One region of the Rhodococcus sp. C26F genome, then DNA from elsewhere that is predicted to be linked to it. Evidence: riboswitches for the same ligand, from Rfam matches in the RefSeq annotation. Region 1 holds a riboswitch; the other holds the start of a gene.
What was found. A riboswitch is a leader RNA that binds a small molecule or an ion and turns the genes downstream of it on or off. The one in region 1 is predicted to bind S-adenosylmethionine.

Region 1 (3,405 bases):
TCGTCGACGAGCGCGAGTCGCGGGACGAGTGCGGCCGGGAGTTGTTCGGACAGCAGGTCGTGGGCCGACGCGATGTCGAAATCCGGATCGGTGGAGGCGATGTATCCCACGAGGATCGAATGCCCCGCGGCCGTCTTGCGGACCGCGCACGCACCGCCCGCCACGCCGGGCAGGTTCTGCAGTGCGTTGTCGACCTCGCCGAGTTCGATGCGGCGGCCACCGATCTTGACCTGGTCGTCGGCGCGTCCCTGGAACAGCAGACCGGCGCGGTCGAGCGTCACGAGATCACCGCTGCGGTAGGCGCGGTCCCAGCCGAGAGTGGGCATGGGAGCGTACTTCTCGGCGTCCTTCGCCGGATCGAGGTAGCGCGCGAGACCGACACCGCCGATGACGAGTTCACCGGTCGCGCCCTCCTCGACTGGGTTGCCGTCGGCGTCCACGACAGCGAGATCCCATCCGTCGAGGGGCAGGCCGATGCGGACCGGTCCGGTGCCGTCCATCAGCGACGCGCAGGCAACGACCGTCGCCTCGGTAGGGCCGTAGGTGTTCCACACCTCGCGTCCCGGAACGGCGAGACGTTCGACGAGATCGGGTGGGCAGGCCTCGCCACCGAAGATGAGCAGACGCACCGCCTCGAGGGCTTCGGCCGGCCACATCGCCGCGAGGGTGGGCACCGTGGAGACGACGTTGATGTTGCGCGAGACGAGCCACGGCCCGAGGTCCATGCCGGAGCGGACGAGCGCGCGGGGCGCCGGAACCAGGCAGGCGCCGTGCCGCCAGGCGAGCCACATCTCCTCGCACGAGGCGTCGAACGCCACGGACAGCCCGGCCAGGACCCGGTCGCCGGGACCGAGCGGCTCCCCCTGGCAGAACATCCGCGCTTCCGCGTCGACGAAGGCCGCCGCATTGCGGTGGGTGACGGCGACACCCTTCGGTGTTCCGGTCGAACCGGAGGTGAAGATGATCCACGCGTCGTCATCGAGGTTCGGACCCCGCACCACCGGGGTGCCCGACGGTGCGGCCGTGCCCGGTCCGATGCCCTCGTCGGTGACGATGGCGGTGACCTGCGCTTCCGAGAACACGAGTTCGGCCCGCTCGTCGGGATCGTCGGCGTCGACGGGGACGTACGCGGCGCCCGCGGCGAGAATGGAGAGAATCGTCACATACAGGTCGCTGCGCCCGGAGGTCATGCGCACCCCGACCCTGTCGCCGGCCCCGACGCCCGCGTCGTTCAGCGCATACGCACCGGCGATCACCGCCTCGACCAGTTCGGCGTATTCGAGGACCGTCGAGCCGTCGTCGATCGCGGGGGCGTCGGGATGTGCTTCGGCAGTGCTCCGCAGCAGGTCGACGAGGGTGCGGGCGGGTGGAGCGTGCGACGCGCGGAGGAACTCGTCCGGGATGGGGAACCGGCCGACGGGGGTCGAGGTTATGGCTGGCAACTCCGCGGGTCCTTCTGCTCGATGGTGCTTCCGGTTATCTCACGTCCGGGTGGACGGCAGGTGAACGTTCGGCGCGCAGAACGCGTGTCGGCGTCGTGCGGTGCCGGATGACGCGGAGCTGTGCGGGGTTGACACGGCTCTGTCGTCCTGCCATTCTCTTCGCCAGGTCATGAGTACCAGCGTCAAGCCCCGGCTAGCTGGTCGGCAACCCTCCAACCGCGGTGGGGTGCTCCGGGTGACGACCGGGCCGTGAATCCACTACCGGACACGGCAAGCGCGGACTCCGCCGGCGACGAGAATTCTCCGTCGTAGGCGTCACCGGCGGGTCCCCGAGTACACGAGGGATTTGTCATGACTGCTGTAGCCACCACCACCTGCATCGCTCCGTTCGCCACCGTTTCCGGCTGTGACGTGCAGGTTCCGCTCGTCCAGGGTGGTACCTGCACCTACGCGAACTTCGACTACGCGGCGAGCGCACCGGCGCTGTCCGCCGTCACCGACCGCATCACCGAGCTGCTGCCCTTCTACGCGAGCGTGCACCGCGGCGCCGGATACGCTTCGCGGATCAGCACCACCGCCTACGAGGACGCCCGCACCTCCGTGTCGCGCTTCGTCGGCGCGGCCGACGACCAGGTCGTCGTCTTCACGCGCAACACCACCGATTCGCTGAACCTGCTCGCGAGTGCGGTCCCCGGCGATGTCGTCGTGCTCGACATCGAGCATCACGCGAATCTGCTGCCCTGGAAGAACTCTCGCATCGTCGAGGCTGCGGCCACCGTCTCCGAGACGGTGTGGCGCCTCGCGGTCGAACTGCAGCGCGCCCCCGCGGCCCTGCTCGCCGTCACCGGTGCTTCCAACGTGACCGGTGAGGTCCTGCCGATCGCCGAACTCGCCGAGCTCGCACACGCTTCCGGTGCCCGGATCCTCGTCGACGGTGCGCAGCTCGTGCCCCACCGTCGTGTCGATCTCGCCGAGCTCGGCGTGGACTACCTCGCCTTCTCCGGCCACAAGCTGTACGCGCCGTTCGGTGCGGGAGCGCTCGTCGGCCGCCGCGACTGGCTCGACGCCGCCGAGCCGTATCTCGCCGGTGGCGGCGCGGTGCGCGAGGTGCGCCTCGATCACACCGAATGGGCCTGCGCCCCTGCGCGTCACGAGGCCGGCACTCCCAACGTTCTCGGTGTCGCCGCTCTTGCCGCCGCGTGCGATGCGCTCGCCGATTTCGACGCCGACGCGGTGACCCGTCACGAGGAGGCCCTGTGCGCCCAGCTCGTCGACGGTCTGCAGACCATCGACGGCGTGGAAGTGATTCGCCTGTGGAACGATTCGGCCGACAGCGTCGGGATCGTCACCTTCACGGTCGACGGCTACGAGCCCGGCCACGTCGCCTCCTATCTGTCCGCCGAGCACGGCATCGGCGTCCGTGACGGACGTTTCTGCGCCCATCCGCTGCTCGCGCGGGTCGGTCGTGCCGGTGGTGCCGTCCGGGCGTCGCTCGGACTCGGCAGCTCGTCCGACGACGTCGAGCGGCTCCTCGGAGCGCTCCGGTCGCTGGTCGAGAACGGACCGACGTGGGTGCACGCGAAGACCGACGGTGTGTGGAACCCCTCGCCGGAGACGCGCCCCGGACTCGGGGCGACCGACGGCGACGCATCTCCGTGCGTCTAGCGGTCGACAATTCCCCATAGGATCAGTAGGGTAATTCGCATGGAACGGACGAGGACGATCGCTGCGGCACGCTGGTGCCGTCGCCATGTCGACCTCTGCCGTACGGCATCGGGAATCTGTCCGGACTGAAGGTCTTCTCCCTCACAGTCTTCCGGCTCACAGGCCGATCCCTCCGTGCCGCTCCGCGGCCCGTACCGAGAGGCATCCCATGTCCGTCGCATCCACTGTCACCCGTGTATCCGCAGACCCGGCCGTCGTCGAGTCCGCCGCCATCCGGCCGTTGCGTGTCGCCGTCGAA
Region 2 (3,405 bases), on a different contig from region 1:
ATCGATTATCTTCGGAATCGGATGCAGCAGTTGAATTCTCGTCCGGGTCGTGACGGTGAGGTGGTACACGTGGGTGAAGAGGTTCCGGTCGTGCCGCATCGGACGTTGGTGCTCGGGGGAGTGCGGTCGGGCAAGTCGCGGCACGCCGAGGAATTACTCGCGTCGTATCCGTCCGTCACCTACGTCGCCACCGGCGGGACCCGCGAAGGTGACGTCGAATGGGCGGAACGCGTTGCGCTGCATCGGCAGAGACGACCGGCATCGTGGTCGACGATCGAGACCTCGGACGTGGCGAAGGTACTGCGGGACGCGGACGAACCCCTGCTCGTCGACTGTCTCGGAACCTGGCTCACGGCACGACTCGACCTCCACGACGTGTGGAACACAGGGAATTCCGCTGCCGTCGACGCCGACATCGACGATCTCCTCGGTGCGTGGCGGCAGGCCCGGGTTCCCGTGGTCGCAGTCAGCAACGAGGTGGGCAGTGGTGTGGTGCCGGCGAGTGCGTCGGGGCGGTTGTTCCGCGACATGCTGGGTCGGCTCAATGCGCGGGTCGCCGAGGCCAGTGAGTCGGCGACTCTCGTGGTGGCGGGAATTCCCATTTCTCTGAAGTCGAATTAATTCCTGTTCTTCTCGTAACGCTGCGGACAACCCCGGCAGAGGTGGATTCCGGAGAGTAGTGCGTCAGGCAAGCAGTCGGTAAAGACCGATCAGCCCCACCACGACGATCACCGCCCGCAGCGCGACCGGCGACAGGCGTCGGCCGTAATGGGAGCCGAGATAGCCACCGATCAAGGAACCCACGGCGATCAGTGCGGCCACGGTCCAATTGATTCGGTCGAACGCCACCAGGATGTACGCGCATGCAGCGACGACGTTCACGACCAGCGACAGAAGGTTCTTCGCCGCGTTCTGTCGCTGGATGTGGTCGTGCAGCAACGCTCCGAACAGACCCATGAGCAGAATGCCCTGCGCCGCCGTGAAGTAGCCGCCATAGATGCCGACGGCGAAGGTGCCGACGACGAGGAGTGTCATCCGCACCGGTCCGAGGCGACCGTCGGCGTCGCCGCCGGTTCTGCGGGCCACCCATGCCTGGATCTTCGGTTGGAACACGACGAGCGTGAGTGCCAGGAGGAGCAGGATCGGCACGACCGTCTCGAAGACGGTTTCCGGCAGGTGGAGCAGGAGCCACGCTCCGACCAGTGCCCCGCAGAACGACGCGGGGATCTGCCACCGCAACCGCTCCCACTGCCCGCGCAGCTCGCGCCGATACCCCCAGGTGCCCGATACACCCCCGGCGACCAGGCCGATCGCGTTGGACATCGTCGCGGTCACCGGCGGCACACCGAACGCGATGAGCGTCGGGAATGTGATGAGGGTTCCGGATCCGACAAGGGAGTTGATCGCTCCGGCCCCGAGACCGGCAAGTGCGACGAGGAAGAGTTCGAGCGGGGTCACCGAGGCGAGTCTACGGCGTGCCGAAACCGGCCTTGTTGTCGATGTCGGGGCACCGCGTCGACATCGACATCGGTCTCGACGAGGGACGGTATTTCCGTCACGGTGATAGAAAGCCTGTCCGCGACGCGCCGCACTCCGTAATTTGAGCCGCGACCATCCAGAGCGACCGAGAGACCTGGCTCTACGACGTCGCAGCAACCCCCCGTGCGCGGGTGCGGGTGCTACCGCCGGGATCGATGGAGGAACGAGCATGACCCGCTGGACCGAGCGCGCTTCGTGGTGTCGCCGGCACATCGACCTGTGTCGCGGCACGTCGCACCGGTGTCCTGGCGGTGCTGCGCACCGGTGTCGTCGGTGACGTAGCCCGTCCGCCGAACCTCCCGTTGTTCTTCGCCGCGTGAGTCCCGGCCCGTCCGCAGGGGGACGGGCCGGGACCTACGTCTGCACCCCCGCTTTCCCGCATCCCGTATTCCCGAAAGGCCCATCCCGATGGCTCCCGCCCACAGGACGTCGCCGTGAGCACGTCCACCGATCTCCGCATTCCCGACGCTCCGGCCGATCACACCGACGACGAGAACCTGGTCGTCGCACGGAAATGGCATCCGGGGCGCTGGGTGATCAGCGCCGCCGTGCTGATCCTCGTCGCCCAGTTCGCATCGTGGTCGCCGAACTCGAAGCCGAGGCCCTGCGTCGCGGGTACACCCGCATCTACCTGACGACGGGGTGGCGGCAACCCGAGGCCGTCGCGCTGTATCTCGCGGCCGGATACACCGCCCTGTTCGACTCCCGGCGACCCGCCGAGGAGATCGGTCCGCATCCCTTCGAGAAGTTCCTGATCGGAAAGGCGGTCTCCGCATGAAGTTCCTGCTGCTCAGCCTCATCACCCACCATCCCGATCCCGTGACGGGAGAATGGCTCTCGCCGTCCGAACGGATCCGGGAGGTCGTCGACACCGCCGTGCTCGCCGAACAGCTCGGATTCGAAGGATTCGCGGTGGGGGAGCGGCACGAGAAGCCGTTCCTCGCGTCGTCACCTCCGGTGGTCCTGGCCCACATCGCGGCGCGGACCAGCACACTCGAACTGTGGACCGGCGTCACGACGCTGAGCCTGCTCGACCCCGTCCGCGCGTTCGAGGACTACTCCACGCTCGACAACCTGTCGGGTGGGCGCCTGCAGCTCATGATCGGCAAGGGCAACGGCACCGCCCAGGCCGACCTGTTCCACGTCACCCCCGAGGATCAGTGGGACCGCAATCGCGAAGGGTACGAGCTGTTCCGGTCTCTGTGGGAGAACGAGACGGTCACCTGGGAGGGGCGGTTCCGGCCGTCGCTCACCGACGCCGTCGCCGTACCCCGGCCGCTGCAGCAGCGCCTGACCATCTGGCACGGTAGCGCCACCAGTCGCGAATCCGTCGATCTCGCAGCCCGATACGGTGACCCGATCTTCTCCGCGAACGTCACCAACCCGATCGAGCCGTACGCCGAACTCATCGACCACTACCGCGAACGATGGGCCGCCTACGGCCACGATCCCGCCGAGGCACGGGTCGGTGCCGGGACGGCGGGACTGTACGTCGCGCGCACCTCGCAGGAAGCGATCGACGCCTACCGTCCCCAGTTCGAGCAACGGCTCGAATTCGCTCGCGAGAACGGACTTCCCGTCGTCTTCGAGACCATCGAGGACTTCGTCGAACGCAGCTCCGCACTCATCGGGAGCCCGCAGCAGGTGATCGACAAAGTCCTCCGCTACCACGAGCGTTTCGGCCACGAGGTCATGCACGTGACCGCCGACCGCGGCGGGTTCTCCGTGGCGGAGCAGCGCGCGAGTCTCGAACTGTTCCAGGCGGAGGTCGCGCCGGCACTGCGCGCGGCGATACCGCACCGCGGGGCCGTCGCGATCCCGCACAGCGAGATCGTCACCGCCTGAGACTGCGGTCCGGGAACCGTT

Region 2: it holds a riboswitch for S-adenosylmethionine, as region 1 does, so the genes downstream of both, ACLBYD_RS17480 (GNAT family N-acetyltransferase) here and ACLBYD_RS18905 (aminotransferase class V-fold PLP-dependent enzyme) in region 1, are expected to answer to the same signal.

Annotation. Positions count from the first base shown of each region.
Region 1 is NZ_JBKFBA010000020.1:17,131-20,535, forward strand. Features, by position in the region: gene ACLBYD_RS18900 (Pls/PosA family non-ribosomal peptide synthetase) at 1-1,442, opposite strand, end outside; SAM riboswitch class IV at 1,608-1,725, shown strand; gene ACLBYD_RS18905 (aminotransferase class V-fold PLP-dependent enzyme) at 1,794-3,107, shown strand; gene ACLBYD_RS18910 (hypothetical protein) at 3,316-3,405, shown strand, end outside.
Region 2 is NZ_JBKFBA010000017.1:11,263-14,667, reverse strand. Features, by position in the region: gene cobU (bifunctional adenosylcobinamide kinase/adenosylcobinamide-phosphate guanylyltransferase) at 1-621, shown strand, start outside; gene ACLBYD_RS17485 (sulfite exporter TauE/SafE family protein) at 685-1,458, opposite strand; SAM riboswitch class I at 1,609-1,701, shown strand; partial or broken gene ACLBYD_RS17480 (GNAT family N-acetyltransferase) at 2,111-2,317, shown strand; gene ACLBYD_RS17475 (LLM class flavin-dependent oxidoreductase) at 2,314-3,384, shown strand.